DNA from 3 places in the Pantoea sp. BRR-3P genome. Region 3 is predicted to be linked to each of the others. Evidence: predicted binding sites of a transcription regulator. Region 3 holds the regulator's gene; each other region holds the start of a gene.
The links. The regulator PurR, encoded in region 3, represses purine synthesis genes. The targets are predictions, from matches to a motif close to CANGCAAACGTTTGCNTG.
Positions count from the first base shown of each region.

Region 1: the regulator PurR is predicted to act here: its motif matches at 1,443-1,460, upstream of AAGR08_RS16965 (NCS2 family permease).
Region 2: the regulator PurR is predicted to act here: its motif matches at 1,652-1,669, upstream of purT (formate-dependent phosphoribosylglycinamide formyltransferase).

Region 1 is NZ_CP155066.1:3,662,839-3,673,284, forward strand. Features, by position in the region: gene AAGR08_RS16965 (NCS2 family permease) at 6-1,355, opposite strand; gene AAGR08_RS16970 (glutathione S-transferase) at 1,656-2,321, opposite strand; gene soxR (redox-sensitive transcriptional activator SoxR) at 2,366-2,842, opposite strand; gene soxS (superoxide response transcriptional regulator SoxS) at 2,941-3,372, shown strand; gene AAGR08_RS16985 (YjcB family protein) at 3,627-3,908, shown strand; gene AAGR08_RS16990 (ATP-grasp fold amidoligase family protein) at 3,965-4,915, opposite strand; gene AAGR08_RS16995 (polysaccharide biosynthesis C-terminal domain-containing protein) at 4,924-6,180, opposite strand; gene AAGR08_RS17000 (transposase) at 6,708-7,103, shown strand; gene AAGR08_RS17005 (DMT family transporter) at 8,036-8,977, opposite strand; gene AAGR08_RS17010 (AraC family transcriptional regulator) at 9,051-9,881, opposite strand; gene AAGR08_RS17015 (isochorismatase family protein) at 10,004-10,446, shown strand, end outside.
Region 2 is NZ_CP155066.1:1,744,187-1,754,632, forward strand. Features, by position in the region: gene AAGR08_RS08035 (bifunctional 4-hydroxy-2-oxoglutarate aldolase/2-dehydro-3-deoxy-phosphogluconate aldolase) at 1-246, shown strand, start outside; gene purT (formate-dependent phosphoribosylglycinamide formyltransferase) at 436-1,614, opposite strand; gene AAGR08_RS08045 (DUF533 domain-containing protein) at 1,776-2,417, shown strand; gene AAGR08_RS08050 (prolyl oligopeptidase family serine peptidase) at 2,543-4,606, shown strand; gene exoX (exodeoxyribonuclease X) at 4,600-5,268, opposite strand; gene AAGR08_RS08060 (DNA polymerase III subunit theta) at 5,272-5,502, opposite strand; gene copC (copper homeostasis periplasmic binding protein CopC) at 5,656-6,033, shown strand; gene copD (copper homeostasis membrane protein CopD) at 6,037-6,918, shown strand; gene AAGR08_RS08075 (DUF2511 domain-containing protein) at 6,952-7,299, shown strand; gene AAGR08_RS08080 (cold-shock protein) at 8,365-8,577, shown strand; gene AAGR08_RS08085 (cold-shock protein) at 8,580-8,723, shown strand; gene AAGR08_RS08090 (hypothetical protein) at 9,053-9,220, shown strand; gene AAGR08_RS08095 (DUF6388 family protein) at 9,269-9,550, opposite strand; gene AAGR08_RS08100 (class I SAM-dependent methyltransferase) at 9,807-10,446, opposite strand, start outside.
Region 3 is NZ_CP155066.1:2,221,463-2,231,908, forward strand. Features, by position in the region: gene AAGR08_RS10235 (hypothetical protein) at 1-178, opposite strand, end outside; gene sodC (superoxide dismutase [Cu-Zn] SodC) at 309-827, opposite strand; gene AAGR08_RS10245 (aldo/keto reductase family oxidoreductase) at 909-1,805, opposite strand; gene AAGR08_RS10250 (DUF1289 domain-containing protein) at 1,878-2,117, opposite strand; gene eptA (phosphoethanolamine transferase EptA) at 2,346-3,977, shown strand; gene AAGR08_RS10260 (TetR/AcrR family transcriptional regulator) at 4,023-4,619, shown strand; gene AAGR08_RS10265 (alkene reductase) at 4,671-5,768, shown strand; gene gloA (lactoylglutathione lyase) at 5,869-6,276, shown strand; gene rnt (ribonuclease T) at 6,385-7,056, shown strand; gene AAGR08_RS10280 (Grx4 family monothiol glutaredoxin) at 7,091-7,426, opposite strand; gene AAGR08_RS10285 (C40 family peptidase) at 7,791-8,582, shown strand; gene AAGR08_RS10290 (YnhF family membrane protein) at 8,643-8,732, opposite strand; gene purR (HTH-type transcriptional repressor PurR) at 9,007-10,032, shown strand; gene punR (DNA-binding transcriptional activator PunR) at 10,029-10,446, opposite strand, start outside.

The DNA.
Region 1 (10,446 bases), 1.4 Mb from region 3:
GTTTTTTAGATAGCCCAACCACCGGCGTAGAACACCACCAGCGCGACAGCAATCACCACTGTGCCAACGTTCAGCTTGCGCCATTCACCCGCGAACAGGCGACCAATCACCAGCGAAGCGAAGCCGAGCATGATGCCGGTTACGATGTTGCACGTCAGCACGATGAAGACTGCGGTCAGCAACCCAGACATCGCATCCACGAAATCATTGAAGTCGATTTTTGCCACGTTGCTGAGCATCAGCAGGCCAACATACATCAGCGCGGGGGCGGTGGCGTAAGCGGGAACCAGATACGCCAGCGGCGACATAAATAGAATCACCAGGAACAACAAACCGACCACGATCGCCGTCAGACCGGTTTTGCCCCCTGCCGCCGTACCTGCGGCCGATTCAATATAAACCGCAGCGGGTGATGCGCCCACCAGACCGGCGAACAGGCTGCTGACAGAATCCGTGGTCAGCGCGCGGCCACCGTTCATGATCTGGCCCTCTTTATCCAGTAGATTCGCCTGCCCCGCTACCGCGCGAATGGTGCCGGTGGCATCGAATACCGCAGTCATTACCAGCGCCAGCACGCTTGGCAGCACGACCGGTTGCAGCGCACCCATGATATCCAGGCTAAACATCGCCGATTGACCGTTGGCATCCTTCAGGCTCGGCATGGCGAACAGACCTTGGTAGGTCACCGCCGGATCGAAAATCAAACCGATAATGGAGATCGCAATAATGGTCAGCAGGATGCCGCCCGGTACGCGACGTTTCTCCAGACCGAAAATGGCCGCCAGTCCCACCAGCGCCATGATCACCGGAAACGAAGCAAAATGGCCGAGCGCCACCGGCAAGCCCGCCGCCGGGTTCTTCACCACCAAACCAATGCCGTCTGCGGCAATCAACATCAGGAACAGGCCGATACCCACGCCGGTGCCGTGCGCCACCCCCATCGGTAAGTTACGCAGAATCCACGTGCGAATACCGGTCACTGAAATCAGCGTGAACAGTAAGCCCATCAGGAACACCGCGCCGAGCGCCACCGGTACGCTAATGTGCTGGCCGAGCACCAGGCTAAAGGCAGTGAAAGCGGTCAGTGAGATAGCACAGCCAATCGCCATGGGCAGATTTGCCCACAAGCCCATGATGATTGAGCCAAAGCTTGCGACCAGACAGGTAGCAACGAACACCGCCGTCGGCGAGAAGCCCGCTTTGCCCAACATGCTGGGGACCACGATAACCGAGTAGACCATCGCCAGAAACGTCGTCAGACCCGCTAATATTTCCTGACGCACGCTGCTGCCGCGTGCAGAGATGTTGAACCAGGCGTCCAGTTTTCCACTGGCCGGGCGCGATTCACCAGACATAATCATTCCTCAATATTTTTTGTGATGTGAGTTGCCGCACGGCGCGCGTTTGCTGCTCCCTGATGCGAGATTTTCATGGTGAAAATCCAGGCAAACGTTTACGTCGCCGCGTATTCCTGTTGGTAAAAAGAGACAGGGAAAAAAGGCAAACGATTATCTGGCGTTTGGCATGGTGTTTTCAACTACTAATCGCGGGGATTGCAGGATAAATCCAGCCGATGGGGTTCCCAGGTCGTCATGAATGGCGACCCTACGATCATGGGCTTTGTAGGGGCGTCATTCGTGACGACCTGGCCTCAATCAACTCTGCAGTTGAATCGGGCCGCCCTGCTCAATGGCGCGTTGCCAGGCGGCGCGCTGCTGCATGGTTTCCAGCCAGCGTGCGGTGGCGGGCATCTCACGCAGTGAACCGCGCATCTGCAGCGCCAGCAGCGGGAAGCTCATCTGCACATCGGCGATACTAAAACGTGAACCGGCAAAATAAGCGTGCTGGCTAAGATGCTGTTCGATGACGCTGCCGTGCAACGCCAGCTGTTTGTTCAGCCAGGCCTTTTGAATGCCCTTACTCAGCGCGATGCCCGCTGGACGCAGCAGCCACGGCACCGGCTTCTTGCCCAGCTGAGCAAACACCAGTTTCATCACTAACAGCGGCATGAGCGATCCTTCGGCGTAATGGAGCCAATAACGCGACTGAATCTGTTCATCCTCATCACTCAAGGCCAGCTGATGTTCACTGTCATAGCGCATTTGCAGATATTCGAGAATAGCGCCCGATTCGGCAATAACCCGATTGCCATCGGTGATCACCGGGGATTTACCCAGCGGATGGACTTTCTTTAAGGAATCAGGCGCCAGCAGGCTGTTTTCACGCTGATAACGTTTAATTTGGTAAGGCACCGAGAGCTCTTCCAGCAGCCATAACACGCGGTGCGAGCGGGAATTTTCCAGATGGTGAACGGTGATCATACGGTTTTCCTTGCCGGTAAAAGTGTCCCGGCAAGTATAGTCGATTACCGTTTCTGCTCGTCTTGTTCAGGATCGAGCAGTACCGCACCCGAACCTTGTTCGCCCAGGCGGTCACCGGGATTGCGTAGCGGGCAGTCACGCATCGATAAACAGCCGCAGCCGATGCAGCCATCAAGATCGTTACGTAAACGCGTAAGGGTTTCGATGCGCTTATCCAGTTCTTCACGCCAGTGCTGCGTTAGCGCATCCCACTCCTGCGTCGACATACGCTTATTGGCCGGCACGTGCGTCAGGCTATCGCTCACCGTTGCCAGCGGAATGCCAATGCGCTGCGCAATTTTAATGATCGCCACGCGGCGCAACACATCTCGGCTGTAGCGGCGCTGATTACCGCCGTTGCGTGAGCTAAAAATCAATCCCTTGGTTTCATAGAAGTGCAGCGCCGAGACCGCCACACCGCTGCGTTTCGCCACTTCACCCGGCGTCAGCACCGGCTTCGGGTAATTGCGTTCTTTTTTCATTTTGGGCCTTTACCTCAAGTTAACTTGAGGAATTATACTCGCACCCCAGCAAAACTACGAATTTCTAACCAGGTATTAACCATCAGAAGGATGAGGCTATGATGCAACAGGAAATCATTCATTCGCTGACCCACTGGATCGATCAGAATCTGGATAAAGCGCTGTCAATTGATGAAGTCGCAGCAAAATCAGGTTACTCAAAATGGCATCTGCAGCGTATGTTCCGTGCCGTCACGAAACAGACGCTGGGTGGCTATATTCGCGAACGTCGTCTGACGCTGGCCGCAGAAGCGCTGCGTCAAACCCAGCGCCCGGTATTCGATATCGCCATGCAGTACGGCTACGATTCGCAGCAGACGTTCTCACGCGTGTTCCGCCGTCAGTTCTCGCAAACGCCGACCGCTTATCGTCATACCATGCGTCGTCAGGCGATGATGCAGCGTCCACGTTTGCTCAGTTTTGACTGCGTCGAGAGCAGCATGAACAGTTTTGCCCAACGTACAACCGGCGAGTGCTGCCCGGTTAGCTAACCTTTTCTGCGCGCCCCAAGCGGGCGCACCTCTCTTTTTGCCCACCAATTCCTCCCTCTTCGATGAAAAAATTTCTACCATACAAGGTATAAATTTTGTTCAAAATTTAAAATCGAGTGATATAATGTGAGCCAAGTCACACTTTCTTGTTTGCAGTAAGACGGCCAGAAGGGCTCCCCTGACCTTCCTTCTTTGCCGCCAGTGATGTCCATTGAATGTCGGGGATATCACTGATTCTAAGAGGTTTTTTGCAGATGGCCACGTTAACCACCAGTTTGATTGTTATGCGCTGGGAACTCCTGAGTGCAATAATGATGTTCTTCGCCAGCACCATGAAAATTCGACTGCGTCAAAACAGTCATCACGTGATGGCGCTGCTGTGTGGAGGTATTGGTGTGGGCATGTCCTGCTGGTTCGTTACCGGCCTGCTTGGCATTACGTTAAGCATGGAGAATCTGCATAACTTTATGGAAATCTCTAAAAACGCCTTTATCCAGGTGATGAGCCAGGCGCCAGCAGACTGGCCGATGCCTTAATCGTCGCCAATAAAAAACCCCGCCAAGGCGGGGTTTTTTATTTTGCTGTGTGATTCTTAAATTTTCTTCAATACGGCCGGGATGGCGACATCCGCAACCGTGACGCCCGGTATCTTCGTACCGCGACGATCCTGAATCCACATATCACCCATCATTTGATTAAGCCCGCGATCCAGACCGGTCACTAAGCCAGCTCCCGGCGTAAAGGTCAATTCGCCAAAGTAGATCTGGTCGTTATCGATGTACCAATCCACGCGCACGTAATCGAAATCACTGGCCAGCGTTTTGCTCAACGCCAGGGCGTGCTGTAACGACGCCATCTGCGGTGTCACGTCCAGGCCGGTATCACGAATCTTGTGATAGGCCTCTTTCAGATTGTTAACATAAAAGTTCATCGACAACAGCGGATTACAGCGGTTGTAAATCACCTGCAGCACATATTCAAAATTGCCATCGCGCTTATTGAACATGTGGAATTTGTAATCAATCGGTGCCGTTTTACCATCACCGATGTACTGCTCCACCAGAATACGTGGCTTGATGTAGCGATAGTGAATCTCACGCGCCTCATTGGCGAAGTCGGTTTTCAACCAGCGATGACAGTCGTTAATAATCTGCTGCTTCTTCAGCGCGTCCGGCTCTTCCAGCAGGATTTCCACCATGTTGGAGGCATGATTCGGTTTGATCACCGTATTTTTCCAGCTCGGCAAGGTGTGCAGCGAGCTGGGATCGCTGGTTTCATACACCAGCGGGATCAGGTATTCGCTACCCACTTTCTCGGCGATATATTCACGCACTGAATATTTGTCCGACAGGCGTCCGTAGATCTGATAGTCGCCGTGGACGAATTTGCGGTACAGCACCTTCTCATTGAAGACCTTCGGCTCACGCAGGTTGGGTAATCTACGAAACTTATGAAAGTAGTAGATACGATCCTGGGTTGCCCAGGGCATCTTCTTAATGAAGTACTGCACGCTTCTTCTGAGTTCTTCTTTCAACTTGAGCATATCTGACCTCATTTGTAGGTTTTGTAGTTGAGTGAGGAAACCTGGATTTTTTGGATGACGCCATTTTTGAAGAAGTAATTCATTACGGTAAGAGACAGCAATTCTGAGATGAAAACGCTCCAGGCAGCACCCATGATGCCGTAGCCCTGTATCAGCCACCACGACAGCGGCAAGCTGATAACCATCAGGCAAACAATTTTCTTCAACAGATAATTAAACCCGCCTTCTTTGACCATGTAGCGATACGCTACGGTCCCCATCGCCGAAAAGCAGGTTGCTAACGACAACAACGTAATGAGACTTCCTGACTGTGTGTATTCGTGACCATACAAAGCGATGATGATTTTTTCGCCGTACATCGCGATCACCGCTAACAACAACAATGAAACACCCATGACATAACCATTGAGCCGTGCTGTCAGCTTCATGGCGGCTTCTCCACGCTCACGGAAGATTTCCGAGAAGCAGGAAGTGATGATGGCAACCGGAATAAAAATCCATGAAGCCGAAATAGTATTTGCCGCGGCAAACAGGCCGAGGTCGCGCGCTGAGGCGATGCCCGCCAGGAACATCTGGGCCGCTTTCACCTGCACTGAGATGAAAATACTGGAAATGGCCAGCGGCAATCCGGCATAGAGCAGGTAGCGCAAATAGGTGTTGCGCTTCTCCTGTGGCGGTGCCACATCCTCATTTACGCGGTAAAAATTAATGCGCTTAATGGCATACGGCACCAGCGTCACCGCCACAATGGAGACGGTGAGCCACAGCGGATTGAGGTGTAGCCAGGCAATGAGGAAACTCAGCGTGAATCCCAGCAGCAATCCCACTGAGTTAGCGATGGTGTTCAGCCGTGACGCTAAGCGCGCATTGTTATAGACGCTGAAAGTGTCCTGCGTCACAAACACCGAGGAAATAAACGAGGCCAGCGCAAAGGCGAGGAAATTTTCCTGCATGTTGTACCAGACCCAAATCAACACCGGCAGCGATGTGAGCAAAAGCAAAACCAGGCGCATATTGCGCGCTACGGTCATCAGGCGCAGCCCTTTCGGTGCGCTTTTGCTAATCCGCTTAAACAGAATGGTTTCCGTACCGAAAATCGCCACGGTTTGCACCATGGAAAACAGTGAGGTCGAAAACGCCATTTGGCCGAAGATGGTTGGGCCAAAGGATTTTGCCACGTAGGAGGTCACAAATATGACGCCGAACACGGAGACAATCTTTTCAGACATCATCCAGGCGGCATTCGACATTACGCTCAATTTCATTGACTGATCCTTAGTATTACGAACTACAACAACTTTCGGTACAACATCCTTGAAATGAATTAACAAGCGCTCAGTGGGCCTGACTTAATTAATGAACTTCAAACCAAACTGGTCCGAAAAATGAGACTCGCGTCAGGAATTAAGAACTATATTCAGGAAAATTCCGATTATATCCGGTGCGAAACTCCGTGGATGTAAACGATTTCAGCTTAAATTCCGCACAAACGTTTACTGGCACACCCGAGCATTTCAGCGTCTGGGTTATGCCGTTTTTCCAATGAATGTAGTATTTTTTCTGCATTTGGGATGGAGTGAATTTATATCAAAAACCTAACGCCCGGAAGGCGTTCAATGCCATTCAGAATAAAATAAGATTTATCCCATGATGATATTTCTTCTAAATATCTTAATTTAACCCTCGCAATTCAAATCGCGCACTTTAATACTGCATTAATAGTGTTTTTGCAGTGCCAGATATTAATACAGTAATTCTCATCCACTAATTGATAAGAAAGGTAATAGCATTTATGAGAAAGTCACGATATAGCGAAGAGCAAATCACAAATGCCATTAAAGCTTCTGAAACGGGAGTGAAAGTCAGGGAGATTTGTGAGGAGCTAGGCATTTCCGAGGCCACTTTCTATAGCTGGAAGAAGAAATTCTCAGGGTTATCCTCCGAAGAAGGTCGTAAAATCAAGGAGCTGGAAGATCAGCTACTTAACCTTACGCGCGAGCTGCAATCACTGAGTTCGGACAAAGAGATGCTGCAAAGCGTGCTAAAAAACTTCTTCACCACAAATGAAAAGCGCCAGGCCGTTAACTTCCTGCAAACCACGTTCGACATAGGTACACGTCGTAGCTGCCGCTTGCTGGATATTAGCCGTAGCGTTTATCACTATCCATCAGGAACAGATAATCGCTAGCATTATTAAGGCCGATGTTATTTGACTTAATGCTGAGATTTGTTCTTACCAGAAGATATGAAGATCATTTAATTCGGCGTTCACAACATAACAATTCGAACCAATTTTTCCTGATGAATACCATCGCGGAATTGCTTCCTTTTTTGCGGTAAAATAGATTCACATCAGCAAAAGTCTCTCTATTCAAGCCATTTAGACGAAGTCCAATCTCATTAAGGTGAGATTGGCGCTTCGGCTATTACTTTACCAACATTAATCATCAGCCCTGAATGCAGACAATTCTGTTAAGCGTTAATGAACAACGCCGTGTAACCGCTAACACATTGCCTCTGTTTTCAATTGGATCTATTGCCTGACTTTACGATTACCTGTTTCAACGGAACTAGTCTAAATCCGCCAACTTGCTGCCAGGAATTATCCTGATTAGATACGTTATTGCTCCTAAACAATAACGGCTAAAAAGTGGCGGTTAAGGTAAATTCTTTCACCATAATCATCGCCGCGCTTAATGGTTTTTTGTTCACGCCTAATCGAATGTTTCTTAACAACGGCGTATTCCCTTAAGCAAAAAGTGGCTTTTCAACGGCCGACTTCAGTGCCAGGGGGCAATAAAAGGCAGGTAAAATGCACCTTTTTGCGCCTCTTCGCGCCTGTTTTTACCTCGCAGGAACGCACTTTAGCCACGGTGATGTGACTTCAGGGCGCGTTTAGGTGGCCTTAACATCATTGAATTCCCCTTGCTGCTTATCCGGATCGCTTCTTTTATGACAAAAAGGCGCGATAAAAGGGGATGAAATGAGCCGTATTGTTATATCGCGGGCAAAGCGTGCGGTAAAAAGGGCAATACGAAGGGGGGAAAGCGTGGGGGAAATTCTTAAAAACACAGGGAAAAGCGCTCCTGAATAGTTTATCCAGTCGCGCTATCTGAGACCTTAAGCCTTCTGCGGTTTAATACGCATCGCATAGATCACACCCACCAGCAGACAGCCGATACCCATTAGGGTTAATAGCGGCGGCCAGCTTTGTCGCCACAGAAATGCCCACAGCAAACCGGCTAAGGTTTCAAAGACAATCAGCGGCCCCATGATCACCGTTGGCACGCGCTGGCTGGCAGCATTCCAGCACAATGTGCCCAGCCATGAGCAAAACAGTCCCAGTCCCAGCATTAACAGCAGATAGCGCTGCGGCTGTGGCCCAAACGGCAGAGCAAACTCAGGTTGCTGCCAGTGAAGTTGTCCGCAAACTAAGAGAAAGAACACCAGCGCCAGCGGCAGCGTCACTAAACCTTGTGCCGTCGCCCAGCTGCCTGCTTTATGCTGCGGATGAGCACGCAACCATAAACCATTGCGCAGCGGATACCAGGTCCAGCACGCTAAAGCCAGTATCGCAAACAGCAAACCCAGCAGATAACGCGACCAATCAAAATCGGGCCCCTGCGTCTGCATCTCGGCCATATTCACGCAGATCAGCCCAACAGCAATAATGAGTAAAGCCGGCATCAGCTTACGCCACGGCAGGCGTCCCTCCACGTGGCCATAGCAAAGATTAGCCGTCACGGTCATCACCACCGGCAGCGTGCCGATAATCATGGTGGAGATCGGTGCACCGGTTCGTTGAATCGCGCTGGAAAGAAACGTGTAATACAGCAGGTTACCAATCAGTGATAGCTTCAGCGCTTCAACCCAATCTTTGCGCGTTAGCTGACGCAAGCGGCGGCGATCGAACCAGGCCAGCGGCAACACCAATAAACCAAATGCCACATAGCGCCCGGCCGATTGTAAGGTGCCGGGATAATCCGGAATCAGTAGCGGGCCGACGAAGATCAGCCCCCACATTAGCCCCGCGGCCAGCGCAAACAGTACTCCAGCAAACATACATCTCTTCCTTTACAGGTAATTTGCTGCAGTGTGATGGAGCAGATAGTTAAAGGCTTGTAGCAGATTGCGGTTAGCGCGAGTGGAAGACTTGTTTTTGGTAGCGTCCAGGTGTGATGCCGTAGCGATGGGCGAATGCACGCGTGAGATGGGCCTGATCGGTTAGGCCGACAGATGCCGCAACCGTCGCGGCACTTTCACCGCGTGCCAGCTGCTGTTTGGCCGCGAACAAGCGAAATGCCATCAGCATTTGATGCGGGGTGACGTGAAAGTGTTGTTTGAAACTGCGCAGAAAATGCCACGGCGACAGTGACGCCAGCGCTGCGAGATCTTCAAGCCGCACCGGCTCGGCGAGATTTTCGCGCAGATAGTCGCGAACGGCATCAAAGCGATGCGTCGCTTCTGCGGGGCGCGGTTCGCCCTGGCGTGCCAGTGGACGCATCAGTTCCAGCAGTTCGAGCAGCGTGCTTTCACGCTCCAGCGCGGTTTCTGCCTGCCACATCTGTGCCAGCAGTTGAGAAAACGGCTGTGCCAGACGCACATCAGTACGTAGCGCCTCGCTGAACCACCAGTGACGATCGCCGGTTAATCGATCCATTTCCTGCGGATCGATGTAGATCATACGATAACGCCAACCGTCATCGCAGGCTGATTCACCGGTGTGCAGCTCATCGGGATTCATCATTATCAGCGAATGTTGGGGCGCGGTGTAGTTGGCACCACGATAGCGGAAACGCTGGGCTCCAGACTCTATGGTGCCGATGCCAAAGGCTTCATGGGTATGCGGCTCAAAAGCGTAGCGGGAGATGTGCGCCTGATAAAGCTCAATGCCTGGCAGCTCAGCGAAATGCTGAAACTGCGCCCGATCTTGCTCACAAGGAAAAACGTCAGGAACCACCTTCACAACCCACCTCCAGATTAAAAGCGACTATAAGCATGCGCGGGGATGCCGATAAATGCAAAACGGATTTGCTTTACCTCTTCACGTATTCACCTGACACTCAAAGGACTGAAAAGGAGATAACGATGGCTAATCGAGTAGTTATGGTCGTGGACATGCAAAATGGCGTGCTGGCAATGCCGCGCTTTGATCGTTCTGGACGGTGCGAACGCATTAATCAGTTAACTGCCGCCGCCGATCGGGTGATTTTCATCCAGCATGTGGGCCCAGGCTTAGAGGTAGATTCAGAGGGCTGGGCGATTGTCCCCGAACTGCAGCAGCCGGCTAATGCCCTCTTCGTCAACAAAACGGCGTGCGACAGCTTTTGGCAAACCGACCTCGCCGCTCAGCTCGACCAATTTGGTATTAACAGCTTCGTCATTTGCGGCTGCGCGACCGATTACTGTGTCGATACCACCATCAAAGTCGGCGCCAGTCTCGGCTATCACATCACTGTCGCCGCCGATGCGCACACCACCGCCGACCGCACTTATGTTTCCGCGCAACAGCAGATCAATCAGCACAACGA
Region 2 (10,446 bases), 480 kb from region 3:
AAATTTTTCCCGGCTGAAGCCAACGGCGGCGTAAAAGCGCTGTCAGCGATTGGTGGACCCTTCCCACAGGTGCGTTTCTGCCCGACGGGCGGCATCTCTCCGGCAAATTATCGTGAATACCTGGCCCTGAAAAGTGTGCTATGCATTGGGGGCTCATGGTTGGTACCCAATGATGCGCTGGAAACCGGCGACTGGGATTGCATTACGCGTCTGGCGCGTGAAGCGGTTGAAGGGGCACGCGCGTAACGGATTTGTAGGGTCCTATACATGGCGTAGTGCCCATCAGTTAGCGTGAAACGGTCACCATGAATGGTGACTCTACGTGGATATAGCCGGGTTTTCGTAGGGTGCGCATTTATGCGCACCTGCACAAAGAGGCATTTTTTTGCTTAAGAGAGCGGCATTACGCCATTCATGGCGACCTCTTGAACTCACTTACCCTTCAACTTTCACCGCAGCTGCACTGGCTACAGCACGCGCAATCGCCTCATCGGTGGTTTCACCGGTTGCTAACGCAACGCCCAAACGACGCTGACCTGCAATTTCCGGCTTACCAAACAGACGCAGCTGCAAGCCCGCACCCAGCGCGGCTTCGATATTGACGAACTGCACGTCGTGGCTGTTGAGCTCAGGCAAGATCACCGCTGAAGCGGCTGGGCCATATTGACGAATACCGCCAATCGGCAAGCCAAGGAAGGCGCGGACATGCAGTGCGAACTCCGACAGATCTTGTGAAATCAGCGTCACCATGCCGGTGTCATGCGGACGCGGTGATACTTCGCTGAACACCACTTCATCACCACACACAAACAGCTCTACGCCAAACAGACCATAGCCACCGAGCGCTTTCACCACATTAGCAGCAATATCCTGCGCGCGTTGAAGCGCCAGCTCGCTCATCTGCTGCGGCTGCCAGGATTCACGGTAATCGCCATCTTCCTGGCGGTGACCAATCGGGGCGCAGAAATGGATGCCGTCAACCGCGCTAATGGTAAGCAGGGTGATTTCAAAATCAAACTTCACCACACCTTCAACGATTACGCGACCGGCACCGGCACGTCCGCCTTGCTGCGCATAATCCCAGGCTTTGTCCAGCTGACTGGCTTCACGGATGAAACTCTGGCCTTTACCGGAGGAACTCATCACCGGTTTTACGATGCACGGGAATCCAATCGCGTGGGCGGCGGCGACAAAGTTCTCTTTACTGTCGGCAAACTGATACGACGAGGTTGGCAGAGACAGCTCTTCCGCTGCCAAACGGCGAATACCTTCGCGGTTCATGGTCAGGCGTGCGGCGCGGGCTGTCGGCACCACTTTCTGGCCCTGCGCTTCCAGTTCCAGCAATTTTTCGGTAGCGATCGCCTCAATTTCAGGCACCACAAAATGCGGCTTTTCCTGGGCGATTAACGCGGCAAGCGCCTCGCCATCCAGCATATTGATCACGTGGCTACGATGCGCAACGTGCATGGCGGGCGCATCGGCATAACGATCCACTGCGATCACTTCTACACCGAGACGTTGGCACTCCAGCGCCACCTCTTTGCCTAATTCACCTGAACCTAACAGCATGACACGCGTGGCGGCAGGGCGCAGCGCGGTTCCGAGAGTTGTCATAATTTCACCTTAGCAGTCAAAATGCGCGCGCAGTATAAACGAAAACGTTTGCGTACTCACGCTTTCGCCATCATCAGGTTTGCCATACTTTTCCCGCTCTGACGTTATCTGACACAAGCTGCGGCAGCATGGAGAGCGAAAACTTAAACAGGAGTTAAACGATGAGCAATTGGCTGCAGCAAATTCAATCGGTGTTGGCGAAAAAGGGTGGAGACGGAAAATCCGGCGGCTTAAGCGATATGCTGGCACCCGGCGCTTTGGGCGGATTGGCGGGATTGCTGGTCGGCAGCAAATCGACGCGCAAGCTACTGACTAAATATGGTGGCAAAGCATTACTGGTGGGCGGCGGCGCGGCGGCCGGGGCTCTGCTGTGGAACAAATATAAGCAGCGCGTGCGTGAAACGCATCAGGACGACGCGGGATTTGGCCAGCTACAAACGCCAATGGATCAGCGTGCAGAGCGCTTAGTGACGGCGCTGGTCTTCGCGGCGAAGAGTGATGGACACATCGACGATCGTGAACGCGCGGCGATTGAGCAGAACATTCATCAAGCGGGGTATGGCGCACAGGCTGAGGCGCTGATTCAGCAGGCGATGAATCGTCCACTCGATCCCAATTGGTTGGCGGCAGATGTGAAAAATGAAGAAGAAGCGCTGGAACTCTATTTCCTTAGCTGTGCGGCAATAGATGTTGACCACTTTATGGAGCGCAGCTATCTCTCCGCGCTGGGCGATGCGTTAAAAATCCCTCAGGATGTCCGCGATGGCATTCAACGCGATATTGAGGCTGAAAAAGCAGCGTAATTCTGCGCGAAGGCTGCATGCGCGGCTTTCGCTTCTTCCTGGGTGGCAAAATCTGCAAGCAGCTTGGCATCGTGCGTGATTAGTGCCACGCTTGCTGGATATTGTCCTTCAGGGAGAAGAGTTTTATGAAGCAGCCATACGCGAAAAAAATCCCTCACGTAATGAATCTGCATGGCGACACGCGTACCGATAATTATCATTGGTTGCGCGATGACGAACGCGAAAATCCGGAGGTGCTGGCCCACCTGCATGCTGAAAATGATTACGGACGGGCGATGATGGCGTCGCAGAGTCCATTACAAGATCGGGTATTGAAAGAGATCGTTGACCGCATTCCGCCGCAGGATCACTCAGTACCCTATGTGAAAAATGGTTATCGCTATCAAAGCCGTTATGAAGTCGGCAACGAATATCCGGCTTATTTCCGTCAGCCGATTGAGGCGCCCGCTGATGAGCCGTGGCAGCTGCTGCTTGATGGCAACCAGCGTGCCGCCCACAGCGATTTCTACACCATGGGCGCGCTGGCCATCACGCCGGACAATCAAGTGATGGCATTGGCAGAAGATTTCCTTTCACGTCGCCAATACGGCATTCGTTTCCGCAATCTTGCCAGCGGTAGCTGGTATCCGGAAGTGTTGAACAACGCGTCATCCAGCGTTGCCTGGGCCAATGATTCCCGCACGCTTTATTACGTGCGCAAACATCCTAAAACGCTGCTGGCCTATCAGGTATGGCGCCACGAGCTGGGACACCCGCAGTCTGACGATCAGCTGGTGTATGAGGAGAAGGACGATACCTTCCATCTCAGCGTGCACAAAACCACCTCTGAACATTTCATCCTGATTGCTCTGTACAGCACCACAACCAGTGAGATTCTGCTGATCGACGCGGAATATCCAGATGCGCAGCCGCAGACGTTCTGTCCGCGTCGACGCGACCACGAATACAGCATCGATCACTACAACCACCAGTTTTATATCCGTTCAAATCGCGACGGCAAAAACTTCGGTCTCTATCGCAGCGCCTGGCTGGCGGAAGCACGCTGGCAATCGTTAATTCCCGCACGGGACCACGTGGTGTTGGAAGATTTCCAGTTATTCCGCCATTGGCTGGTCGTGGAAGAGCGGCAGCACGGCGTTAACACCTTGCGCCAGATCAACTGGGAAAGCGGGGAGAGCTTTGGGATCGCTTTTGACGATCCAGCCTATGTTACCTGGCTTGCCTATAACCCTTCCCCGGAAAGTGACACGCTGCGCTACGGCTATTCCTCGATGACGATGCCGACCACACTTTTTGAGCTCAATATGGAAACGGGCGATCGCCGCGTGCTGAAGAGGACGCCGGTGCCGGGCTTCAAATCTGAGGATTATAAAAGCGAACATTTGTGGATTACGGTACGCGATGGTACGGAAGTTCCGGTTTCACTGGTCTATCACCGTAAATATTTTCAGCGTGGCAACAATCCGCTGCTGGTTTACGGTTACGGTGCCTATGGCAGCAGTATGGATGCCAGTTTTGGCACCAGCCGTATTAGCCTGCTGGAGCGCGGCTTCGTTTACGCCATCATTCATGTGCGCGGCGGCGGTGAACTCGGTCAACAGTGGTATGACGGCGGCCGGCTGAAGAACAAGCTGAACAGCTTCACCGATTTTATTGATGTTACCGAAGCGCTGGTGGCGAAAGGCTATGGTAATCCACAGCGGCTCTATGCGATGGGCGGCAGCGCGGGTGGATTATTGATGGGCGGGGTGGTGAATATGGCACCCGATCTGTTCCATGGCGTGGTGGCGCAGGTGCCGTTTGTGGATGTGGTCACCACAATGCTTGATCCTTCGATTCCCCTCACCACCGGTGAATACGACGAGTGGGGCAATCCCGAGCAGGCGGAATTTTACCATTACATCCTTCAATACAGCCCGTATGACAATATTGAGGCTAAAGCTTATCCGCATCTGCTGGTTACCACCGGCCTGCACGATTCGCAGGTACAGTATTGGGAACCCGCCAAGTGGGTAGCGAAGATGCGTGAGCTTAAAACCAATGACTCACTGCTGCTGCTGTGTACCGAGATGGATTCGGGTCACGGCGGGAAATCGGGCCGTTTCAAAGCTTATGAAGGTGTGGCGCAGGAGTTTACTTTCCTGATTGGCCTGGCACAGAGTAGCTTGCCAGACCGCGCCGATTACTGATCGCTTTTCACGTACTTGCGCAGCGCCTGCCGTAATGGTGGGCGCAAATCGCGTACATTTTCCAGCACCCAGCGCAGATAGCCCGGATCTTTGCGCGCGATGCTGCCGATACTCTGCCCGCGATATTTCCCGAACGGGAACACATCACCACTTACGGCTGCCGGCTGGCACAAGTTCGCCATCTGCTCGGCATTCCAGCCAGACGTTTCCATAATGCGGATCAGTAGCGCGGCGGTGACGTAGCAGTCATACAACGCGCGGTGCGCATGCAGATTGGCGGGTGGCGTCACGTCAAGCTTCAGGCTATGACGCAATGCCTGATTACCGTATTTTATCCCCGGCCACAGCTGACGTGCCAGCGTCATGGTGCAGATCCATTCGCCTGGCATGGTTGGCAGCATGCGGCGATCAAAACTGGCATTGTGCGCCACGTAATGTGCAGCGCCGTGATAGCGGCCAATCGCTTCTTCAATGGTAGGCTTGCCAACCACCATCGCTTCAGTGATGCGATGCACCGCCATGGCCTGGCGACCGATCGGGCGATCCGGACAGATCAAATCACTCATTGGATTAACGATTTGGCCGTTAATGACATCAACCGATGCCACTTCAACCACGCCACCCTGTAAGCCACAGGTTTCGGTATCAATAACACGTAACATAGATTACTTCTGCTTAGGTTCGTAGGGCAGGCGTGACAAGCTGAGCGAGGCCTGGCGATAGTTCATTAGACGTTGACGAAACCATTCACGCAGCGCTTCGGGTTGCTCGCGCTCCACCATTTCGGCTACCACCGGCATATTGTAGCGCTCTTTAAAGGCGACGCCTGCGGCAGCCAGATCGACATTCACTTTATCTTTCTCTTCCTGCGAGAGCAGGGCAAGGTTTTGGCTCATGTATTTCTCCTGATAAACAGGGGCAAAAGTAATGGTTTCGCCGCGCTGGATCAAGGAGATTGGATCGCACCGCAAGTCTCGACACCTGCAGATCGGCGGCGTATCCTGCTGCCACGTTTGCGGTGTGTTGCCGCACTTAAAAGGGAAGAAGTGATGAAGAAAACCGCGTTAAGCCGTGTTATGGCGCTGTTGCTGGCGTCATCAACGCTCACCATTAGTCAGTTTGCGCTGGCTCATGCTCATCTTAAAACCCCGGTGCCAGCGGATAAAGCCGTGGTTAATAGCTCCCCACAGAATCTGACGCTGACCTTTACCGAAGATGTTGAAGTGGCCTTTAGCGGCGTGGAAGTGCTTAACGCGCAGCATCAGCCGGTTGCAGTGGAAAAAGCCAAACTCAATGGTAAGCAGCATGATCAGCTGATTGTACCGATCGCCCAACCGCTGCCGTCAGGTAGCTATCAGGTTAACTGGCATGTGCTGTCTGTCGATGGCCATAAAACCAAAGGCAGCTATAGCTTCAGCGTGAAGTAATTGATGAGTTTGACCACGCTGTGGATAAGCTTGCGGGCGCTGCATTTTATGGCGCTCTTGTTGCTTGCCGGCAGCGCGTTTTATACCGCTCTGCTGGCACCGCTACGCTATCGCTCTTTGCTGGCGCAGCATTTAGGGTTGATATTAGCGAGCAGTGCGGTACTGAGTTTGCTTAGCAGCGTGCTGATGCTGGCGACGCAAACCGGCTTGATGAGCGGCGATTGGCGTAACATCAGCGATCCTGACACATGGCAAGCAGTGCTACAAACGCGCTTTGGCGTGGTTTGGCGTTGGGAAATTGGCTTCGCACTGCTCAGCGCACTGTCATTACTGCTAAAAGGCACGCTTCGCCAGAAGATGCTATTGCTCAGTAGCCTATTGCAGCTTATCGCTTTAGCCGGTGTGGGCCATGCGGCAATGCGCGATAGTTGGGCTGGTGTGCTACAGCAGGCTAACCACGCGCTACATCTGATTGCCGCCGCATTCTGGGCTGGGGGTTTAGTGCCTTTGTTACTGCTGATGCGAGACGCTCGGCACACTGCATTTCGCCGCGATGCAATCCGCTGCATGATGCGTTTTTCGCGCTACGGGCACCTTGCGGTGGCGCTGGCGCTGCTCACCGGCATTATGAATAGTTTGTTGATTGCAGGTTCACCGCTGAATTGGCAAGCCACGCTATGGAGCAAGCTATTGATAGTGAAGGTCTTGCTGGTGATGCTGATGGTTTTGATCGCGCTGGTTAACCGTTATCTTTTGGTTCCGCGTTTTCGCCTCGCAACCAGTGATGCATCACCGCTGTTTATCCGCCTGACGCAGCTTGAGCTGCTGCTGGCAATGGGCGTTATCGGGTTAGTGAGCGTGTTCGCCACGCTGCCACCGGCCTGAATGTGTAATTAAAGAAGATGAAACGAGGTTGATATTTTGCTGAAGAAATTGATTCCAGCTGGCGTATTGATGGCGCTGTGTGGCCAGGCAATGGCTGCACAGATTATTACCGTCAGCCGCTTTGAGATTGGTAAAGATAAATGGCCGTTTACCCGCGAAGAAGTGATGCTCACGTGTGAAAAAGATGGTGCACTATTCGCTATTAACCCCAGCACGCTGTTGCAGTATCCGCTTAACGATATTGCCTATGCGCGCAAAACTGCTGGACAAGGTACGCTGCAATCCATTGATACCATTGTTGCTGACGATAAAGCGCACCCGGGGCAGAAAATGAGCCTGCAGCCGATTGTCGATCGTGCTCAGCAGCTGTGCGGTAAGTAATCCTTTCTTTATCAGGCGTAGCGCACAGTTTTGTCGCTGCGCTTGTTCTCCCGTTCTGTCAGCACGATCACAGAGTTGACAGCTTTCCTTACCAATCGTGACGATTGGCTGGAAATTAATCACTCGTGGTCTACCTTTAAATGGCAAGGCGTCCTCGCCTGCAAAAATGCCAACTTTTAGCGCACGGCTCTCAAAGAGCCATTTCCCTGGACCGAATATAGGAATCGTATTCGGTCTTTTTTTGTGCATTTGATTTATAACGATAAAAACAAAATGTCCGAATATCTGATATCCGGTCTAAACCCTCACGTAACCTAGGCCACATGAGGGTTTACACACTCACTTCTTCGCTAATTTTTTATTTCATCTCCCCACAAGATCCGACAGATGATCAGTGCTTATGGTTTTGACTTTTGTTAACCATTTGCCTGATGCGCTAGGCTTACCTTCAAACAGCCTTCTACACTTAAATCTCAGAGCAACATAAGGAGGGGATATGTCTGACCGACCGATTGAAGCTGATGAGCTTGACGATGATTCTAAGGCTAAACCAGATGAGCACGACAAGGACGACGAGAGCTTAGCCCCTGAGTCAGGAGATAAGCAGCCTGACTGACAATAAAACCCACCTCTCGGTGGGTTTTATCACTTGAAGGTGCCGTCAATCCACGCAGAGTAAGCCGTAACCGGTATCCGTTTTAGTAAACTTATTTAATATCGTGGATAGCTAGCGGGCTCAATGAACGAATATTTTGCTAGATGTATTCGCCTGTTGAGCGGGGAAGCATTTGAATTCATTTTTCCGCACAAAATTTGCATGCAAAACGTAGCCGCTTTTTTGCTCTAAGCAAAAATATAAAATATTTCCGCTTGCTTGTGCTGAGGATACATGCGTTAATGCTTCGTCGGTCTGAATAGCAGACAGTTAGAAGGTTAGTTCCCATTGTATTTCTCATCCCAGTTAGTGCCGCTTCAAGCCCTTTCTCTTGAGTCTTATCCTAAGTTCTGATTCGTATCTGCAACTCGGCCCTTAACGCCAATAGGCTCATTTAAAAGGTAAAAATTATGTCTAATAAAATTCTTGGAACGGTAAAATGGTTCAACTCTGAAAAAGGCTTCGGCTTTATTTCTCCTGAAAATGGCAGCAAGGACGTTTTCGTCCACTTCTCAGCCATCCAGGGTACTGATTATCGCTCACTTGATGAAGGTCAGCGTGTTGAGTTTTCAGTTGAAGATGGTCCAAAAGGCCCTTCAGCAACAAACGTATTAGGTCTGTAATTATTCGCATTTATCATCGTTTAAGATGTCCGCATTGCCAGGGTTCACAATATCGCACCTCAGCGTTCGATATTACTAAAATGAATCCCCATGGTGCTAAATGCATTTTCTGCAAATCATCAATGATTGTGTTGAAAGCTGCATAATAACGGATATTCTCCCCTGACTTTTAGTAGGGGTTATCAGGCGATTGCCTGATACCAGCATCACTAGCACTGCTTAGGCAGTGCTTTTTTTATGTAAAAAATTCCCGTTTATGAACCAATCCCCGCGTCGTCTTTGGCATGATTGCGCACTGTTTAGCTGACCATTACGGTTAGCAGCGAAAGTTGGATGCTAGCGCATGGTCACACAATTATCGACATTAGTGATATTGGCAGCATGAACAGTGCGGGCAAATAGCTGCAGTCAACAGGTGTGAAAAATGGTATAACGTTGGCGCATCCGTTTTATGGTCGGCTAATAAGGATCTTTCATGGCAAACACACAATATCTTCTCTGGGTAATGATTGGCACATTAACTTTGCTTTGCATCTTTATTGGTGTCGTTGTTGGTCGGGCAAAAACGCCGCGTATCGGGGTAATGACATTCTCAGGTTTATTAGCCTTCTTCCTGCTGGCTATTTTCTTTATCACCCGTTAACGCGGTAGCCGCTATTTGCCACACTTAGCGTGTGGCAATTGACCTCAGTTATGAGGTGGAAGGGTGCAGAGTGGCGCGGTGTTGCGCAATAAGTTGGTCTGCCAGATAACGGTCAGATTCATGCTGCGATATATAATATTCATACGGATCCTTTACACCTAAACTTTCGATATAATCAAGGTGCGCTTGTTTTATTTCCCGATTAATATATTGAACAACTTCCAGACCTAACTCATCGGCGTAAACAGGGGCTTTACTTTTTATCGTGCGGATCAAATCCGCGTTATTTTGCATAAAGGCTTCCAGGTCGATCTTATAATAATCTTTCATTGGCTCACTCCTTAAGAAATTACCGTCCTGAAAGTCTAGCAAAGGCCATAAAAATGATGTGGCTGAAGATGCCTGTTAGTGCATCTAACAAAACACAAAGATGATAATGATAGTTAATATCATTTAACTTGTTTGAATGCGTTTGAACACCTAAAGTAGTTGCCGTCCCTCACAGAGCTAACGCCTTTAATGAGCGCCGGAGATAAGCGCCGGAAGGGATTTCAACGGGGCTGCAGGATGCAGCCACGGTTGAAGTTTAGCGAGGTTTTCGTGCTGCCAGTAAAAACATCATTGGACGATCGCGCTCTTCTGCCAGTGCGGGATTCTGTTGTAACTGCTCGTCGCTCGGCCCCCATTCATCAAGGTGAACGATTTCAAATCCTGCGCCAATCAGCGCATTAACCCAGGTCGCCAGTTTGCGGTGCTGTTTTTTTACGCCATCGGCAAACCAGTTGCTAATGCGTTCTCCTTCCTGCTGATAGTGGTTTACCGGCCAGCTGCGCTGCTGCTTGTCATCCAAAATCCATTGCTGTTGCGTTGGCGCGGTATAAATCGGGTGCTCACATGAAAACACCAACATTCCGTCCGGCGCTAATGCATTAAAAAGCGTGGCGAAAAGCGCATCAATGTTGATGAGGTAATGCAGGGCAAGAGAGCTATAGGCGAGATCGAAGGTTTCACTGAGCTGCAGCTTTTCCAGATCGGCGCGCTGATAGCGAATGCCGGCTCCCTGCGTCATCTTCGCGGCTTTTTCCAGCATTTTCTCTGAAACATCCAGCCCCAGCACGTCACGCGCGCCTTGCTGTTGTGCATAGCGGCAAAACCAACCATAGCCGCAGCCTAAATCAAGAATGTGCTTATCAAGTAAATCGGGAAGCAAAGCGCGTAAGGCTGGC
Region 3 (10,446 bases):
CGGTGTGCTGAGTCAACCATTCGCGACCGCGGGCAATATTTTCACAGCTGCTGCGTAGCGGATTAGTATCGATGGTGCGCTGCAATTGCCGGCTGGCATCCAGACGCAGCTGCGTGTCATTCGGCTGATCGCATCCTACCAACAATAAACATAACAGCATCATCCCACGCGTTTTCATTCCTGCCCCTGCACGTTTTATTCCTGAATCAATATCATAGGACGGAAAAAACGCAGAGAGTAGCAACAAAATGGGTCAACTTTTTTCAGGCGCGATTAATGAGGGCGACAAGGCGCTGCCGCCCCAGCCGTTAAATGACGCCGCAGGCGAAACGTGCCCCGCCGCCGCCGAGCGGTTGCGGATGGTCGGCATGATTATCACCGCCAACGTGCACCATTAACGCTTTACCTTTGATTTCACTGAGAGATTTAATGCGTGGTGCAACCACGGGATAATCCGCTTTGCCATCTTCCGTGACGAACAGCGCGGGCAGATCGCCCAGATGCCCATCGGCATATGGCCCAAGATGTTTGCCGCTGTTTTGCGGATCGAGGTGTCCTCCCGCCGCGCCGGCCGCTACCGTTTTGCCATCGGACTCACCCGGTTCGCAGCTACCTTTGGCGTGCACATGGAAGCCATGAATGCCCGGCTTCAGGCCGGTTAAGGCGGGCGTAAATTGCAGACCATAGGGTGTTTCGCTAATGGTGACTTTACCTATGGCCGCGCCAATGCCTTGCGCCGTGGTTTGATGCAGCGTGACTTCTTCAGAGGCAGCTTGCGCGCCAGCGGCGCAGGCCAGAGCAAGCATAACAATCAGGGTTTTCTTCATAACGTCTCCTTACGGTTGAGATACTCACTAAGCCTGGACCGCTTTCATCCAGGCTGCCGTAATTTGACGCAGTTTTACGCTTCAGGGCACATCGTAGCCGATTGCGGCTTTACGAATACGGAACCACTGTTGGCGATCAAGCGTTAACTGGCTTGCTGCCACCGCTTCGGTAACGCGTTCGGTTTTACCTGAGCCGATAATCGGCAGTGGACGACTTGGCAGTTTCATCACCCACGCATACACCACCTGCTCGATATTGCGCGCGCCAATTTCCTGCTTCACCTGTTCAAGCTCATCACGCAACGGTTGATAATGCGGATCGTTAAACAGTCGGCCGCCGCCCAGGCACGACCATGCCATGGGGCGAATACGTCCCTGCTGGCACTGATCGAGCGAACCGTCCAGCAGCGCGGTTTGCTCCAGCGGTGAAATTTCCAGTTGGTTGGTGACCAAACTGAAAGGTAAGCGCGATTGCAGCAGTGTGAATTGGGAAGGCGTGAAATTAGAAACGCCAAAATGGCGCACCTTGCCGCTCTGATGCAGTGCAACAAAGGCTTGGGCAATTTCATCCGCGTCCATCAACGGATCGGGACGGTGAATGAGCAGGAGATCGAGGTAATCAGTATTGAAATGACGCAGTGAGTTTTCGGCACTGTGCAGAATATGGCTGGCTTCGGTAATGTAGTGACCGATACGGTGTTCTGGTTTTGCACGCGTTGCAATACCGCACTTGGTGACGATCTGCAGTTTTTCGCGTAATCCCGGCGCCAGCCGCAGCGCAGCGCCAAAGGCGGCTTCACACTGATAATCGCCATAAATGTCGGCGTGGTCGACGGTGGTGACGCCGAGAGAAAGATGGTGCTCAATGAATTGCACGACCTGCTGTGGCGTCATGCCCCACTCCATCAAGCGCCAGTAGCCCGCGATCAGCGGTGAAAAAGACGGTCCCTGCGGTGCAATTAGTTGCGGTTGTAACATGGTTAAACTCCCTCAATCACAAATCCAGATGGCGAAAGCAGGAGTATAACGGAACGGCAATCCAGCGCTTTGTTAAAACAGCTCTGGTTGTTGCGGATCATGATCTTCATCGAGTTTCTGCTGGCGATGCAACCGCAGCCAGCGTTGACGGCATAAACGCAGCACATCTCGCTTTTGCGCATCGGTGAGTTTCATCCAGTTAAAGCGCTCTTCCCGGCTGCGCAAACAACCACGACAATAGCCACGCGCATCACTTTGGCAAATGCCACGGCACGGGCTGGGAACAGGAAAAAACTCTAATTGTTCGGCCACATCCACTCCGGAATTAACATCTGGTTGCACAGCGATCACAGCTTGATGACATAGTACAAAGAGTAAACGTTAATTGCTCGCAATCAATACATCGCCGCACTTCGTAACCACTGTTTACCAAATATCCAGCAAGATGATGTTTTAGATTGGGTATGTTTAACCTTGGTTAAGGTTTTCCTCATATTGTCTTCATACGATTGTCACACTACTCCCTACCGTTGAGTTTTCATGAGATTCCCGAACACACTGCAGTGCGGCACCAGCGGGTTTAACCTAATTGCTGCTCTGTTCTTTGCATTCGTACTGAATGCACTTTTCTTGCTGCGCGCCTGGGAAATGATTCCCTACGATCATCTTCACGACTATCTGTTTGCCGCCAGTATTCCAGTCGTCCTCGCCTGCGCTTTTTATTTTCTTTTCTCGCTTGCTGCATGGCCTTATATCCGTAAGCCATTGCTGATTGTGCTGGTCTTCATCAGCGCCGCCGCCAACTATTTCATGCACAGTTTCGGCACGGTTATCGATGCCAATATGATGCAAAATGTCTTTGAATCGGATCCGCAAGAAGCCGGGGCATTGATAAGCAGTCGCTATGTGGTATGGATGTTTTTAATGGGCGTGATACCGGCCGTCGTCCTCTGTTTAGTGCGCATTCGTCGGGGACAACGTTGGTGGTGGAATCTATTACAACGGCTGGTCAGCGCGTTGGGCGCGATATTATTGATTCTGCTGATGGCGGTACTGTTTTACAAAGATTACGCCTCGCTGATCCGCAATAACAAAGGTCTGGTGAAAATGATCACGCCAGCCAATATCGTCAGCGGTACTGGCCATTATATCGATCAGCGCTATCTGCAAGGTGACCAGGCGCTGGTGAAAATCGGACAGGATGCACACAAAGGCCCGTTAATGAGCGCAGCAGCCAAAAAAACGCTGGTGGTATTAGTGGTGGGTGAAACCGCGCGTGCGGAGAATTTTTCACTCGGGGGCTATGGGCGAGAAACTAACCCAGAACTGAAAAAACAGCAGGTGATCTATTATCCAAATGCCACCTCCTGTGGTACAGAAACCGCCATTTCAGTGCCCTGTATGTTTTCGAATATGCCACGCGTGCACTATGACGCGAATCTGGCGCATCATCAGGAAGGCGTGCTCGACATCCTTGCCCACGCTGGTGTCAGCGTGCTATGGCGTGAAAATGACGGTGGCTGTAAAGGCGCCTGCGATCGTGTACCGCACACGGACATGACCCAATGGAAATTGCCGGAATATTGTCATGACGGTTTCTGTCAGGATGATGTGCTGCTGCACCGCCTTGATAACTATATTGCTGGCTTACACAACGACGGGATGATTGTGCTGCATCAGATGGGCAGCCACGGTCCAGCCTATTATCAGCGTTACCCCGCGCAGTTCCGCCGGTTTACACCAACCTGTGACAGCAACCAAATCCAGGATTGCGACCATCAGGCGCTGGTCAATACGTACGACAATTCGCTGCTCTACACCGACGATATGGTCAGCCGCACCATCGATAAACTGAAAGGGCTAAGCGACCGCTTTAATGTGGCGCTGATTTATCTCTCTGACCATGGCGAATCACTCGGCGAACGCGGCATGTATTTGCACGGTGCGCCCTATCTTTTTGCCCCAACCCAGCAAACGCACATCCCTCTGCTGCTGTGGATGTCACCCGGCTATGCCGCCGCCTTGCACATCAACGCATCCTGTTTGCGCCAGCAAGCAGCGGACGCGAAAGTCTCGCAGGACAATCTCTTCCATACGGTGCTTGCCATGTTTAACGTGCAAACACAGGCGTACCAGCCGCAGCTGGATATGATCAGATCGTGCCAAAGCTGAGCCGGACAGTTGCATTAGACTGACTGGTCTAATAACCTGCGTGCCATGAATAAGACATCGCAACGCATCGACACCCGTGAACATCTGCTCGCTACTGGCGAGCAGGTTTGTTTGCAGCGCGGTTTTACCGGCATGGGGTTGATCGAGATGCTGGCGCTGGCAGACGTCACCAAGGGCTCGTTCTATCACTATTTCCGCTCAAAAGAAGCGTTCGGCGTGGCGTTGCTTGAACGCTACTTCGCCAACTTTTTACAGCAGATTGAACAGCAATTAAACCAGCCGGGTCTTACGCCGACTGAGCGTCTGTTACAGCATTTTCGTTATGCCGAAACGCTGTTTATCGAGCAGGGCCATATTGTGGGTTGCCTGGGCGTGAAATTGTCCGCAGAGGTGTGCGATCTCTCCGAGCCGATGCGTGATGCATTGCAGCATGGCGCTAATGCGATTATTGCCGCCTACACGCGCTGCTTAACCGAGGTAGCGGCTGAGCAGCCGTTGCCTTTTAACCAAACGCCGCAGCAGCTGGCACAGCGTTGTTACTTACTTTGGCTGGGTGCCAGCTTACAAAGCAAGATTTCCCGCGAGCCTGGCCCCATTAGCCTGGCTCTTGAAACTATCGAACAGTGGCTGATAAGTCGCTGATTTTTAAAAAACCGCAGTTACTAGACGACCGGTCTTCCCAGAGGAGTCATTATGGCGAGTAAGCAGTTGTTCTCCCCACTGAAAGTGGGCGCGATTACCGTACCAAACCGCATTTTCATGGCCCCGCTGACGCGCCTGCGCAGTATTGAACCGGGCGATATCCCCACGCCGCTGATGGCTGAATATTATCAGCAGCGTGCCAGTGCCGGTTTGATCATCACCGAAGCAACCCAGATCTCTTTCCAGGCGAAAGGCTATGCCGGTGCGCCGGGTCTGCACACTGAGCCGCAAATCGCCGCCTGGAAATTAATTAATGAAGGTATCCACGCTGCGCACGGTCACAGCGCCGTACAGCTGTGGCATACCGGCCGTATTTCTCACAACAGCGTGCAGCCAGAAGGTAAAGCGCCGGTGGCACCAACCGCGCTGGCCGCAGGCACCCGCACCTCTTTGCGTGCCGCCGATGGCAGCGTTTATCGTGAGGATACGTCGCTGCCACGCGAACTGTCGGTAGCTGAAATTCAGCAGATTGTGAAAGATTTTGGCCAGGCGGCGGCAAATGCACGCGAAGCGGACTTTGACCTGCTAGAACTGCACTCTGCACACGGTTATCTGATGCATCAGTTCCTCGCGCCAGACTCAAACCAGCGCAACGATGAATACGGCGGTTCCATCGAGAAACGTGGCCGTTTCGCACTGGAAGTGGTGGATGCGGCGATTGCCAACTGGTCGGCCGATCGCATCGGCATCCGTATTTCGCCTATCGGCGCCTTCCAGAACCTGGAAAATGGCCCGGAAGAAGAGAAAGCCGCACTGTGGTATATCGCGGAACTGGGCAAACGTGGCCTGGCGTATCTGCATCTCTCCGAGCCAGACTGGGCGGGTGGCCAGCCTTACAGCGATGCCTTCCGCGAGAAAGTGCGTGCGCTGTTCCCTGGCGTGATCATCGGCGCTGGCGCTTATACCGTCGAAAAAGCCGACGATCTGATCGCGCGCGGCCTGATTGATGCCGTGGCCTTTGGTCGCGACTTTATCGCTAACCCGGATCTGGTGGCGCGTCTGCAGCAAGATGCCCCACTCAACCCGCAGCGTCCAGAAAGCTTCTACGGCGGCGGAGCAGAAGGGTATACCGATTATCCAACGCTGTAAGTAATGGCTGCCGCTGTGGATAGGCGGCAGCGTTGTTTCATCAGTGTGTATACTAAGTTGTCTTGTCATTCACTGATGACGTTTTAAAAAAGAGGATGTTATGCGTTTACTTCACACCATGTTACGCGTTGGCGATTTGCAACGTTCAATCGATTTCTACACCCGTGTGCTAGGCATGCGCGTGCTGCGTCAGAGCGAAAACACCGAGTACAAATACACCCTTGCGTTTGTTGGCTACACCGAAGAGAGTGAAGGCGCGGTGATTGAGCTTACTTACAACTGGGGCGTGGATAAATACGACCTCGGCAATGCTTACGGTCATATCGCGCTGGGCGTGGATAACGTGGCTGACACCTGCGAGCGTATCCGCAGCGCTGGCGGCAACGTGACGCGTGAAGCGGGCCCGGTAAAAGGCGGCTCCACCATTATTGCGTTTGTTGAAGATCCAGACGGTTATAAAATCGAGCTGATTGAAAACAAACATGCCGGTCACGGCCTCGGCAACTAATGTTGCTTGTCAGCCTGCTTATTTGCGGGCTGACTTCCCTCTCCTGCTGCACCCTCCTGCGATTTTTGCCATAATGCGCGCTGCCCTATTTATTGCCATGAGATCCTGATGTCTGAATCGAACGCTTTAAACGCTCTCCACCAACGCTTCCGCGGTTTTTATCCTGTAGTGATCGACGTCGAAACGGCCGGTTTTAACGCGCAAACCGATGCGCTGCTGGAAATTGCGGCCACCACGCTCAAGATGGATGAAGATGGCTGGTTGCATCGTGATGAAACGCTGCATTTCCACGTGGAACCGTTTGAAGGCGCCATTCTTAATCCAGCGGCGCTGGCGTTTACCGGTATCGATCCCACTAATCCGCTGCGCGGCGCCGTAAGTGAATACGAAGCCCTGCATGCCATTTTCAAAATGGTGCGCAAAGGCACAAAAGACAGCGGCTGCAATCGCGCCATTATCGTGGCGCATAACGCCACTTTCGATCTCAACTTCGTGATGGCAGCCGCCGAGCGTGCCAGCCTGAAGCGCAATCCCTTTCACCCTTTTGCCACTTTTGATACGGCCGCGTTAAGCGGTTTAGTGTTCGGGCAAACGGTGTTGGCGAAAGCCTGTAAAGCGGCAGGAATGGATTTTGATAGCACTCAGGCGCACTCGGCACTGTATGACACCGAGCAAACCGCAACGCTGTTCTGCGAACTGGTGAACCGCTGGAAGCGCCTTGGCGGCTGGCCGCTGGCTTTTGATGAAGCGCCGAAGGAAGACGCATCGTCCGAAGAGTAAAAGAAAAGGCCGACATCGTTGTCGGCCTCCTTCATTATTCCGCTTCTTTATACTTCTCTGCGGTTTCTTTCAGCAGGGGCTGAAGTTCGCCGCGCTGGAACATCTCAACGATAATGTCGCAGCCGCCAACCAGTTCACCATCTACCCACAATTGCGGGAAGGTTGGCCAGTTAGCGTACTTAGGCATTTCAGCGCGGATATCCGGGTTCTGCAGAATGTCCACGTAGGCGAAACGCTCACCACACGCAGAAAGCGCCTGCACGGCTTGCGCCGAGAAACCGCAGCTTGGCAGCTTTGGCGAACCTTTCATGTACAGCAGGATCGGGTTTTCTGCGATCTGACGCTGAATTTTTTCAACAGTACTCATTATTGCCTTCCTTAAAGCTTCACTTCGTGTTTGTTTATTGTAGCGATTTCGCTCCCGTACTGAAAACGGGATTTTACGTTAGCGTCGGGTAATCGCCATGTTTGTTAAGTTGGGCCGCCACAAATAACATTTTCATATCATTATTAGGCATGACTAAATTAATAATTAGCAATAGTTTCGCTGCGTTAACCAGCTGAATTAGTTCATTTTTGCGACAGAATCAATCTGGTAACAGTTTAATGGAAAAAGGCCTTACCTTTTGCAAAAAAAGTGGATTAGAATTGCCTCGGCGCTGATCGTTTGATCAGATTACTCTCACTCTGCCGCAGTCTGTTTGTTTCCAGCCTGCTGAACCTAAAACCGGATTATGCGTTTACTGATTACGCTTTTCATACTGGCTTTTGCCCAACTGTTCTTTAACGTGGCCTCTGCGTCTCCGCATGCGCCGGTTAATGCCAGCTCGCAAAAAGCAGAGAAAAAGAGCGCACGTGAAGACGAGCGCCGCAAACGACGTCCGGTGAAAACCACTACGAAAAAATCGCGGCTGCCTGCCGTCCAAAAACTCAAAATTAAAAAACAGGCAAAGCCAGAAATCGCACTGACTAAAACCAGCCGCAAAAAATCCCTGCTAAAACCCACGACGAAGAAATATGGTCATCAACGACAGATAAAAAAAGCCGCAGACGTCGACGTTGATGATGAAGCATTGCCGCTCACCGGCATCAAAATGAGCAAGGCGCATCGCCAGCGTTATCAAAAGGCGCGTGAAACTGCGATGACAAAATTAATGGGCCAGCTCGGCAAACCTTATCAATGGGGCGGCACCTCCCCGCATACCGGCTTCGACTGCAGCGGCCTGGTGTGGTACGCCTATAAAGATTTGGTGAAGTTCAAGTTCCCGCGCACCGCCAATGAGATGTATCACCTGCGCGATGCTGCACCAATTAAGCGTGAAATGCTGGAAAAAGGTGATTTGGTGTTCTTCCGCATCAATAATCGTGGTACTGCCGATCATGTTGGCGTGTATCTCGGAAATGGCAAATTCATTCAGTCGCCGCGTACCGGCAAAGATATTCAGATTAGCGCGTTGGGTGAGGATTACTGGCAGAAACACTATGTTGGGGCGCGTCGTATGATGACGCCGAAAACCATTCGTTAGTTGTTGCGCAACGCGCAGAAAAAAGCCGGACGCTGCATTGAGCTGCTCCGGCTTTTTTTATTAATGCATGATTGCAGTAAAGCTAAAGGCAATAATCATTAACAGAGCACCAACGGTTGTCATTAGCGCCAGCTTCAAATCCGTACTCATTACTCCTCCTTAGTCACACATTTCTTAGGGTTAAAGCGATTTTCGCACAGCGATGGGCAAAAATCTCGTGTTATCCGCCCGGGCTTGCTAGAATCGCCGCCTTTCGTTGCGCAACACATTTTGTGCAGGCTGTGTTTACAGCGCGATAAAGTGATTTTGTCTGCTAAACCACACCGTTTTGCCCCTTATTTTGGGCGATAAAAGCATTAGCAGACGCAAACGTTTAACAATATACTTATCAGTAAGTTGCGATAAGCCCAGGAGTACCATTTTCATGGCAACAATTAAAGATGTGGCAAAACGCGCGGGTGTTTCGACCACCACGGTTTCGCATGTCATCAACAAAACGCGTTTCGTAGCAGAAGAGACGCGTAACGCCGTATGGGAAGCGATCAAAGCATTGCACTACTCGCCAAGCGCCGTGGCGCGTAGCCTGAAAGTCAATCACACCAAAACGTTGGGCCTGCTGGCGACCTCCAGTGAAGCGCCCTATTTTGCCGAAATTATTGAAGCGGTAGAAAATCACTGCTTCGATCGCGGCTATACGTTGATTCTGGGTAACGCGCATAACGACTTACAAAAGCAGCGCGCTTATCTCTCCATGATGGCGCAGAAGCGTGTCGATGGATTGCTCGTGATGTGTTCAGAATACCCCGATGATTTGCTGCAAATGCTTGAAGAAAATCGCAATATCCCGATGGTTGTTATGGATTGGGGCGCTTCGCGCGGCGATTTTACCGATACCGTGCAGGATAATGCATTCCAGGGTGGCTATCTCGCTGGGCGATATCTGATTGAACGTGGTCACCGCGACATTGGCGCAATTCCGGGGCAATTGGAGCGCAATACCGGCGGCGGACGCCATGCCGGTTTCCTTCAGGCGATGAATGAAGCGGGCATCACTGTGCGCCCGGAATGGATCGTTCAGGGCGACTTTGAACCGGAATCGGGTTATCAGGCGATGCAGCAAATCCTTAATCAGAAACAGCGCCCCACCGCCGTGTTCTGCGGTGGTGACATTATGGCGATGGGCGCAATTTGCGCAGCAGATGAAATGGGTTTGCGCGTGCCGCAGGATATCTCAGTGATTGGCTATGATAACGTGCGCAACGCGCGTTATTTCACGCCCGCCCTGACCACCGTGCATCAGCCTAAAGCCGAATTAGGTGAAAAAGCTTTGGAGATGCTGCTCGATCGCATCACCAGCAAGCGTGAAGAGCCACAAACCATTGAGGTTCAACCCACGCTGATTGAGCGCCGCTCCGTGGCAGACGGGCCATTCCGCGACTATCGTCGCTAGTGTGTCACTTCGCTGAGCCATTCGTGGTTCAGCGTTTCGGCATCCCCGAGATAGGCTAATAGCCAATCCAGCGCCGGCGACGCGCGCTGTTCTGACCAGCTAACGCAGCAGGGGCTGTCTGGAAAGGCCTGCGGCAATTGCAGCTCCACCAACGCGTGGTTATCCAGCAGCGGTCGAGCTAAATGGCCCGGCACCATCCCAACGCACAATCCTGCCTGCAAGCAGTCGAGCCCGGTTTCCCATTCTGGCACCACCAGGCGCCGCTGATTATCGAGCGTCCATGTCATGCGGCGCGGCAACGCTCGCGAGGTATCTTCTAGCACCAGCGAAGGCCATGCCCGCAGAGTTTCATCATCCAGTTCAACGCTACTGACTAAAGGATGATGAGGACTCACGACACAGCGCCAGTTAAGC